DNA from 3 places in the Thalassotalea ganghwensis genome. Region 1 is predicted to be linked to each of the others. Evidence: riboswitches for the same ligand, from Rfam matches in the RefSeq annotation. Region 1 holds a riboswitch; each other region holds the start of a gene.
What was found. A riboswitch is a leader RNA that binds a small molecule or an ion and turns the genes downstream of it on or off. The one in region 1 is predicted to bind cobalamin.
Positions count from the first base shown of each region.

Region 2: it holds a riboswitch for cobalamin, as region 1 does, so the genes downstream of both, ACSLUH_RS00535 (TonB-dependent receptor domain-containing protein) here and ACSLUH_RS17200 (hypothetical protein) in region 1, are expected to answer to the same signal.
Region 3: it holds a riboswitch for cobalamin, as region 1 does, so the genes downstream of both, ACSLUH_RS00490 (ABC transporter ATP-binding protein) here and ACSLUH_RS17200 (hypothetical protein) in region 1, are expected to answer to the same signal.

Region 1 is NZ_JBQRUM010000021.1:13,319-16,601, reverse strand. Features, by position in the region: gene ACSLUH_RS17205 (cobyrinic acid a,c-diamide synthase CobB) at 1-869, opposite strand, end outside; gene ACSLUH_RS17200 (hypothetical protein) at 908-1,528, opposite strand; cobalamin riboswitch at 1,689-1,880, opposite strand; gene ACSLUH_RS17195 (histidine phosphatase family protein) at 2,000-2,590, shown strand; gene cbiB (adenosylcobinamide-phosphate synthase CbiB) at 2,623-3,283, shown strand, end outside.
Region 2 is NZ_JBQRUM010000001.1:122,172-125,454, reverse strand. Features, by position in the region: gene ACSLUH_RS00535 (TonB-dependent receptor domain-containing protein) at 1-1,231, opposite strand, end outside; cobalamin riboswitch at 1,268-1,428, opposite strand; gene ACSLUH_RS00530 (cobalamin-binding protein) at 1,476-2,369, opposite strand; gene cobO (cob(I)yrinic acid a,c-diamide adenosyltransferase) at 2,369-2,971, opposite strand; gene ACSLUH_RS00520 (cobyric acid synthase) at 2,968-3,283, opposite strand, start outside.
Region 3 is NZ_JBQRUM010000001.1:114,592-117,874, reverse strand. Features, by position in the region: gene cobT (nicotinate-nucleotide--dimethylbenzimidazole phosphoribosyltransferase) at 1-52, opposite strand, end outside; gene ACSLUH_RS00495 (FecCD family ABC transporter permease) at 56-1,045, opposite strand; gene ACSLUH_RS00490 (ABC transporter ATP-binding protein) at 1,035-1,817, opposite strand; cobalamin riboswitch at 1,968-2,166, opposite strand; gene fliB (flagellin lysine-N-methylase) at 2,364-3,283, shown strand, end outside.

The DNA of each region.
Region 1 (3,283 bases):
ACTAATTCTGCGCCGGCAGATTTTAATAATTCGATGTTAGCGGCATAGATAAAACCAAACGCTTCATCATTAACCACAATGATACGCAGACCTGACAGCGGTAATAGCGTTGTTAAATCAACATCTGAAGGTGAACGTTTAACGTTGGTAAAGGTTACAGGCTTCGGTAATGTAGCCAACTTAGTTTGGCCAATATACAAAGCGGCGCCTTCTAGCTGTTCATCAATACTTGATAGCTCACGAGCCTGCACTAATCCTAGATGTCTTTCGGGTAAGGTTATCAATGGATCAGAGGGTAAACGGCCAAGATAAGTGATGTCAGGCGTTAACTGTTCTTGTAATAATTCTTCATGCCTTTCACTGTTAACTCGATTTGCAAAGACTCCAGCAAAAGGAAGTGACTGTCTACATTTTGCTAAGCCAAACGAAACAGCTGCAAAAGTTTGCGCCATTGCTTTAGCATCGATGACCCCAAGCACTGGAATATTAAAGTAGCAAGCCAAATCAGCGCTGCTTGGTGTACCATCAAAAAGCCCCATCACTCCTTCGATAAGAATCAGATCAGATTGCTGAGCAGCTTGAAACAACAATTGCTGGCACCCCTGTTCACCTACCAACCATAAGTCTAGTTGATAAACCGCTTCGTCACTTGCTTGATGCAAAATCATTGGATCGATAAAGTCAGGCCCAACTTTAAATACCGTCACTTTTTTACCTTGATTTCGATGGTAACGCGCAATAGCCGCGGTTATTGTCGTTTTACCTGTACCTGAATGTGGAGCAGCGATAAGTAACGCCGGACAGGAGGCACTATCTCCACTACCTGATTCAGCTTTACCAACAAATAGTGGTTGCGCAATATTGTTCATGTATTCCCCGAATGAAACTAACCTAAATGAAGTTAAAGCTAATGAGTCGCTTCTGCCTGCTCGCTTGTCAACAAACGAGTTAGATAGTGAAAACTCAAGTGCATTGCACACGCGCTGCCAAGATAAGCAATTGGAGTCGTCAGATAACCAAGGTAATATTTCTCTACCCGAGTTAAGTACTCAGTTAGGGATAAAGGAAAGAAATTCCCCGAAAAAACGTAGTAGCTGCCATTTGATATAAAGAAAGCCAAGCTATATACCACGATAAAAACAAGGCACATTACTATTAAGCGATTAAACCAGTCTTGAGAGTGTTTAGGTTGGCTAAATCTTGCTCGGCTAAGCCACGCTCCACCCGAAAAAATAATGCCATAACTTAATACTAACATCGGATAAGAGCTTGTAATACAGTCTCCGAATTGCCCTCGGTAATAGGATGTGCTCAAATCTATAATGACGGTTAGCAAATAAAAAAACCAAAACGCTTTTATACTGCGTAAGTAAAAACCAGCAATAAAAAATATCGCGGTTGAGGCACTTGGTAAGGCAGAAAAAGAAGCAATGTGATTACCTCTTGTCACCACCATAAGTAGGGTTAGCATAAAGCCAATAGTCAAGAAGTAATGATAGTGGTGTGATTTTGAAGTTTTTGATTTCATAACATATCCGTTGTTTGGTAAACATTCAACGGCTGTGGAAATCAAAGTAAAAAAGATCAGTTGCAACAGACTACAGCTCAAATTACCGTAGTACTATTTTCCAAACAAAATCACTAAATAGACTTCGATTTACCGCCCACCGCAGTTGTCGATTAGAGTTTATAAAAACTTAACTCTGGCCGGTCTCCGGACTCCTGTTCATCGCAAATGCAACGCCTTCCCATATCGAAATACAGTGGCTTTGTTGCTGCTCGCAGTTACCGTTGCGGGGGCAGTACTGGCTTTTCACCAGTTTCTCGTTTCATCTTCCTCATTAAACACAAGGACAGACACCAGAATTGCCGATGATAATATGTTAACTTTTGGATAAGTTCAAGTAGTCTTTGTTCAGTTACTATTGCCCAATCGTAAGCTTTTCGATATCCTGCCGCGTTCAACACTTAGCTTAACTCATGGCTTGTTCAAAACACGATGAAAACGCACTTTTACTTGGCACGTCATGGAGAAACTTTTTGGAATAAGACGCAGCGCTTTCAAGGTCAACTTGATAGCCCGTTAACCGTAGCAGGAAAATCACAAGCATTAGCGCTAGCTGATCTAATCAGCACAAAAAGTATCAATAAAATCATTTCGTCTGGACTTGGACGTGCTCGTGAAACCGCCAAACTATGTCAAAAAGTTCTCAACGTACCTATTGAGCATAATAGTGAACTTAATGAGCGACATTTAGGCGTATGGCAAGGAAGGTTTAAGAGCGAGCTTGAAAAAAATGAACAGTTTTTTGATATTTTTTGTCGCTTTTCTCAACAACGAATACCAGATGGAGAGAGCGCTATCGGCTGTGCCGAGCGACTTTTAACAGCATTAAAAAGTATTGCTCTAACTCATCCGCATCAAGCGTTGCTTATTATTGGTCATGGGGAATCTTTTCGCTGTCTACTGGCAGGACTTGGACGCCATTTTGATAAAAGTGCCTATAGCCTTTTTAAAAATGGTACCTTTATAGGGCTCAATTATCATCATATGAATAGTCATTTCGAATTCTCTACAGCGCCTTGTTAGCGCCTTATTTTCAACTTTAGGATATTGGCGATATGGATATCATCACAACGTTAACAGCAACATTAATCGCTTTTAAACTTTCCTTTGTTTTAACAGTTGCCTTATTGTTGGACAAGTGGCTAGGGGAAGCTAAGCGCTACCACTATCTAGTAGGGTTTGGCTGGCTTGCCAAATTACTAGAACGCCACTTAAACAACCTTAATAAAAGTTCGACAACAATGGCCTCTGCTAGCGTAGCGAAACTAAAGGGATTAATAGCTTGGATGATATTAACTTTACCCTTACCATTGTTTTACGCTCTAGTTGTTTTTGAACTACCGAGCTTGCTACAGCTTTTTTTCGACATAATTATCGTTTATTTGGCAATATCACTCACCAGTTTACATCAACATGCCTTGCAGATTTACCACCCTCTTAAAACGGGTAATATCAACCTAGCGCGTACATTTACTGGCTATATTGTTAGCCGAGATACTCAACAGCTTGACACTGATGAAGTCACCAGAGCCACAGTGGAATCTGTATTAGAAAATGGCCATGACGGAGTGATTGCCTCGCTGCTGTACTATCTTGTTGGTGGAGCGCCATTAGTAATATTGCATCGTTTCGCCAATACGTTAGACGCAATGTGGGGTTACAAAAACAAACGCTACCTTAATTTTGGTTTTTTTCCTGCTAAATTGGACGATTTAC
Region 2 (3,283 bases), on a different contig from region 1:
CCTGATACCCCATAGATAGATTGTAAGTTGATTTATGACCAACACTTTCAATGTCATCGTAACGCACAGCACTTTCAAACAATAGGCCATCTTGTTGATGATTGATTTGAGCGAAAACTGCGCGCACATCTCTAGACGCTTGGCCATATTGCTGAACTCCTTCTGTCCAGCTACTTAAATCGTAGTTCGCAGATACTTGTTCATCATACCAATCAAATCCCGCTGAAAACGAGGTATTCGTCAATGGCTGAAATTGGCCAAATAACGATGCTTGATCACGTTTAGTGGTCAAGGCTTGTGCGTCATTTTCATCGACACCGCTTCCAAATCGCTCACCTTGATCTTGGCTTTTTGCAAGCGCAAAGTTAATTGAAAAATCTTCACCAAGGTAAACACTTTCAGCTTTTAGGTGATAGTTATGACTATTTTGTTCATTTACGCCTGGATAACCCCCATAAGCACTATCATATTCACTATAAGTTTGCTCATAACGACCAACAAGATTTAAGCTAAGCTGATCTGTTAGTGCACTGCGACCAACCAAAGATAGTGACTCTCGCTGATAACCGTCTTCATCTGGCTCGTCAATATCATCAGGATCATTAGGATCACTGGTGTATGCATTAAAACCACCTGATTTTTCAGTTGAGACATTAACAGTAAACCGATGTTGGTCGTTACCAAAGCCCAAAGAACCACCTGCTTGGTAAAAACCATGGCTGCCAAAACCTGCGGCAATGTTACCTGCACCTTGCTGATATTGCTTAGTAAATATTTGAATAACACCACCGATAGCATCAGAGCCCCATAATGCGGCGCGTGGGCCTTTAACAACTTCAATGCGATCGATTTGCTGCACAGAAATCGCTGACAAGTTAGTCGCACCTGTTGTCGCCGAATTTACACGCACGCCGTCAATAATCACTAAAGTATGGTTACTATTGGTACCACGCGTGAATATTGACGTCATTTGTCCTGAGTCACCTTGGTTAACTACGCTAATACCAGCAACAGTTTTTAAAATATCACCAACGCTGGTGACTTGCATGGCTTCTATTTCATAGTTGGTTATCACCACATTCGACGATAATGCCAAAAAGCTGTCTTGTTGGCTGCGGTTAGCAGTGACCAAAATATGCTCTTGTTCATCCTGAGCACTTTGCTCGACAGCAACGGTTGGTAACGTTGTAAATGACGCGACCACTGCCGCTGCGATAATTGATTTTTTCATATTCTCCTCGCTTTCGATGCCCACCGCATCGATAAAACAAAATGAAGAATTTAGGTCGGTCTCCGGACTTACTGATAGTAAAGTATCAGCTTACCGTTGCGGGGGCAGTGCAAGAGTCTCACTTGCTTCCCTATAATGTTCGATTAGCTTATGGTCTACGCCGAACAAGCTCTCAAACCCCTAAATTCATAGTTTAACGTCTGGTTGTCTCAAACGCTTGTTAGTTAAGGTTACCCTCAAAATTCTATTGTGTTTTTTCGGTCAGTTGCGCTCGTAACTGATCAACTTGCTGGCAGAATAAAGCCAGTTCATCTAATGCCCTAGAGGTCATGCGATGCATTTTATCGGCGTCAGGCTGCAAAAATGCATTTGCTTTTACCGCAGGGATCGATGGCCATTGTCGCCAATCAATCGCATCAGCTTGATTACTGCCATGACTCGTTGGTTGAATGATTATTTTTGGACTGTGCAGTATCACTTGTTCTAAGTTAATTTGCGGGTAATCAGTGGCACTTTCTTTAAACGGATTATCAACGCCACAAACTTCAAGCTGTTGCTGCGGCCAGGCATCATTGGCGACAGTAGTTAACGGTCTTGGCCATAGTTCGTAAAAACCACTAATCGTGGTTTTGTCTTGGTAAGCGGCCTTAATTTCCGTTAAGCGAGCCAAAAAGCGTTTAGCTGCTTGTTCGCCTTGCGCTTGCGTGCCAGCAATTTTGGCAAACTTAGTCAGTTCTGCTGCAACATCTTCTAAATAATGAGGGTCGGAGTAGATAATCTCGATACCCATTTGCGCTAAACGAGCTAAATCATCACTGGGATTTCCAGTTTTCCAGGCAATAATAACATCGGGTGCCATTGCTAATATTTGCTCGATATTGAGCTTGGCGTAATTACCAACCCGCTTAATACGATTAGCTTGCTCAGGATAATCAGCATGCTCTGTCGTGCCAATAATGTATTGCCCAGCCCCCACTTGATAAAGGTTTTCAACAATATGAGGAGCCAAGGCAATAATTCGTGGATAGTGGTTACTTTTGCTGTCATTACTACTAGCACTTGCGTTATTAACGAGCCCTAAGCTCATTAATCCACTTAACACTATTAAAATTTTCTTCACCAACCAAGCACCATTCATTACCAATCTATCCCTTTTTGTACTTTAATACCGGCATCAAAAGCATGTTTGATCGATTGCACTTCAGAAACCGTATCGGCCATTTCGATTAAACGGCGATGAGCCGCTCTGCCGGTGACGATCACGTGTTGTTCTGGCGGTCGGTTAGCGATGGTCTCTAACACCTCGTCAATGTCTAGATATCGGTAAGTCAACATATAGGTTAGCTCATCCAATAATACGGTGTTGACCGTTTTATCATTTAACAGCTTCTTCGCTTCCTGCCACACTACCTCTGCTGCTGCAATGTCAGTTTCTTTGTTTTGCGTTTCCCAGGTAAAGCCTGTTTTCATGACATAAAACGGAACGCCATTTGCTTCCAATAAATTGCGTTCACCACAATCCCATGTCCCTTTAATAAACTGACAAACCGCTGCTTTTAAGCCATGGCCAACAGAACGAGTGATCATACCAAAACCTGAGGTTGATTTACCTTTGCCATTGCCAGTAATCACTAGCAATAGCCCTTTATCATCAGTGGCTGCCGCTATACGCTCATCAACTTTTTCTTTCAATTTTTGTTGTCTTTCTTGATGTTTTTTTGCTTTGTCTATCTCTGTCATTTGTTATTCCAATTAGTTAAACATTGTTCAATTGCCGATAGGTTTAAGTGTTGCTGACACACATCGGCGAGTTTATTTATTGCTTGCTCTTGAATCGTTTCTTGCGCTTGAGGTTTTTCTAGTTCAATACCACACCATTTTGCCAACGCCACTTGAGCACCAGCGCTATCAAAAATTCCGTGTAGATAACAGCCAGCTATCTGCTGATCAGCTGTCATTGCGCCACCTCGACCTTCTTGAGTTTCAACAATGGTCGTTAAGTTTGCTGAAGTGCTAGTGACACCTTGATGAATTTCATAACCTGATATATCA
Region 3 (3,283 bases), on a different contig from region 1:
TAATCTGCTCACTAAATTTATTATCTAGCGGCGTTACATCCAATATACTCATCACCTACACTCGTCGCATTAACATTAAAAAGAAGACACTACCAATCACTGAGGTAATGACACCGATAGGAATTTCTTGCCCAGGGATAATCGTGCGAGCAAAAACATCGACCCACACCAAAAAGCAGCCACCAATAATGCCGGCGCTAATTAATAACCTTGCCGCAGTTAACCCGAAGAAAGGCCTGACAATATGCGGGATCATTAAGCCAACAAAACCGATGCCACCACAAAATGATACAATCACTGCGGTCATCGCCGCACACAAAACTAAGGTTAAAATTCTTAGCTTCTCTACATGCACCCCTAAGGTGCGGGCGCTTTCATCACTCAACAATAACGCATCAAGTTGACGAGCATAGACAAGTGCAATAGCAAAACATGCCATAATCACAGGCAATGCCCACATCAAGGCATGATAATCAGCGCGAGATAAACTGCCCATTAACCAAAAAATTACGCGATTACTGGCAAAAGCTTCCCCAAAATACAAAATAAAGCTGGTCACTGCACTCAGTAAGAACGACACTGCAACACCCGCTAATAACAAATGTTCTATCTTTCGCCAATTATTCTGCATAATAACAATGACCACGATCGCTACCGCCAACATTGCGCCAATAAAGGCAGCAAGCGGTAAACCAATCACTTGATAGGGTTCAGGCAAATAGCCAGCGATGGTAGCTCCTAAGCCTGCACCGGCGACAATACCAAACAAGTAGGGGTCGGCAAGTGGATTTCGAGTGACATTTTGCATTAAAGCGCCAGCTCCTGCGAGGGCGAAGCCCGCCAGAAACCCCATTAACACTCGAGGTAAACGAATTTCAGTCAATATCGTGTTATAGATTGGCTTTTCACAATCTCCGATTAAACAAGCAATTAATTGCTTAAAGCCAAGCTCGGCACTGCCAAACCCCATCGCTAAAATGATTGAAGTTACCGAGATCAGCAATAAAATTAACGTACTAGTTTGACGTGATAACCTAGTGGCCATGACTAACTCCGGCAAATGTCACCCGTGGTGTATTAGTTAACGGGTTGCTATCGACCATACAGTCGAGCTTGAACACTTGCGATAGCAGTTGTCGGCTAAATACTTGCTCTGGATGTCCTTGAGCCACTAGTTCACCATCAGACATCAATAAAATGCGATCACAATACTGTGCCGCTAAATTAAGATCATGAATGGTAATGATATTTGATAAGCCAAGCTGTTTCACTAATGCCAATATTTGATGCTGATAATAGACATCGAGATGATTGGTGGGTTCATCCATAATCAGTACTTTAGGGCGTTGAACAATCGCTCTGGCAATTAAGCAACGTTGTTGCTCACCACCCGATAAGGTTTTAAATGTTTGTTGAGATTTAGTGAGCAAATCGACTTTTGTGAGTGCATGTTCAATCAATAAATCATCAGCAGCAGTATCTCGTTCAAATAACGCCTTGTGTGGGATGAGCCCCATATGAACGACATCAAATACACTTAAATCAAAGACGCTATCATGATGCTGGGCAACCACAGCAATTTGTTGAGCAATCGCTTTCCTATCGATCGTTTTTAATGCCCTATTACCTAGAAATAGTTCGCCACTGGCGGCAGAATATTCTTGATAAAGACATTTAAGTAACGATGTTTTGCCAGCACCATTAGGGCCAACAATGCCAAGCGTTTCACCACTATTAAGTGAAAAGTTGACGTCTTTAACAATCGTTTTATTGTCCGCCTGCCAATGTAATTGCTTGGCAGATAACTGCACGGTCATTGCTCATTCTCGATAAGTAGGGTGCAGTAAGAAGGGAATATCAACAGCGGTGACGCTTTACATAACTAATAGCCATTGACTAGGTTGAATCACATTAGCCGCATAAAGACGATCAAGTATTGTCTATTCACCATGTTACCCGCACGGTTTAATAAAATATCTGATATGGCAGGTTTCCTGACTTATAGAGATTTCCCAAATCTACCCTTCCCAGTATTACTATTACCAGTGGTTATGCAGATCTAGCTCTAATTACAGTTGCGGGAACAGTTGTAGATTAGCAAAAAGCGCACTACATTCCCTTTTAAGCCATGTATCTCAACACAGCACCATAAAAGCGCGAGCAGTTTATCACAATAGCGTTAACTTTACAGCTAACAAACTGAGCAATATCAATAAAAAAGCAAGGTAAGCGTTCACTTAATTTGCCAGTTATTGAAATAAGCAATAAAAAATCTGAAGATTATCGGGCATTTCACTGGTAGTGTGGTGTAGTAATTGCTTATGCTTAACTAATACGGATTCAATAAAAGGTTTTTTGACACTATGAGTAATAAACAACTGTTTGGCGTAATGACCCCCGAGTTTTTTAGTGAGTTTAGCTGCGTAGGCGCTGATTGCGTTGACAACTGTTGTCGCTCTTGGGAGATCAACATTGATAAAAAAACCTTTAAGAATTTGCGTAAAAGTGAAAACATTATTGTCAGACAAATGGCCAATGAGCATTTAGAGTACACCAGAGAGTCTGAACACTCTTGGGGTAAAATAAAACTCAAAGACAATGGCTTTTGTCCTTTTCTTGATCAAAAAGGTTGGTGCGAGATCCACAAACAGCTCGGTCATGAAGCCCTATCTAAAACCTGTCAAAATTATCCGAAAAGCATGCTGATGTTTGGTAACCAAATCGAACCGACGCTAAGTATTTCATGTCCAAGCGCTGCTGAAGCCGTGTTATTTAATCCATCGGCATTTATGTTTAAACGCACCGAACGCATGTTGCAAGATCTTAATCACAACACCCTCGGTGGTTACACAGAAGATACCCTCCCTGCATGGATGCCAATACTGAGAGATTTTTGTTTTTCCGTGATTTTGTTTGAGGAAATTCCTGTAGAGCACCGCTTGTTCGCTATTGGAATGACCTTAAAACAAGGTGAGCAACATATAGATGACGTTAATCGTTTAGTTGAGTTTCTCGGGACAGCAGAAGAAATGACCGCTGACGGTTCGTTCAGTAAAATGTATGATGACTTACCGGTAAAAGACCCATTTAAATGGGTGATGTTTGCCAACCAAAGTTACAAGCTTGATGAAGAAGCGAAACTATATGCCCAAGTACAAGTTGCGCCAAAAAACTCTGAAAATCAAACCCGATTTGATCAAGTTCGAACCCCCATGTTTGAACTCATTGAACAACGCAAAGCCGATCATCCAGATGTTAAAGAAGTCGATTTATTTTTAGATAT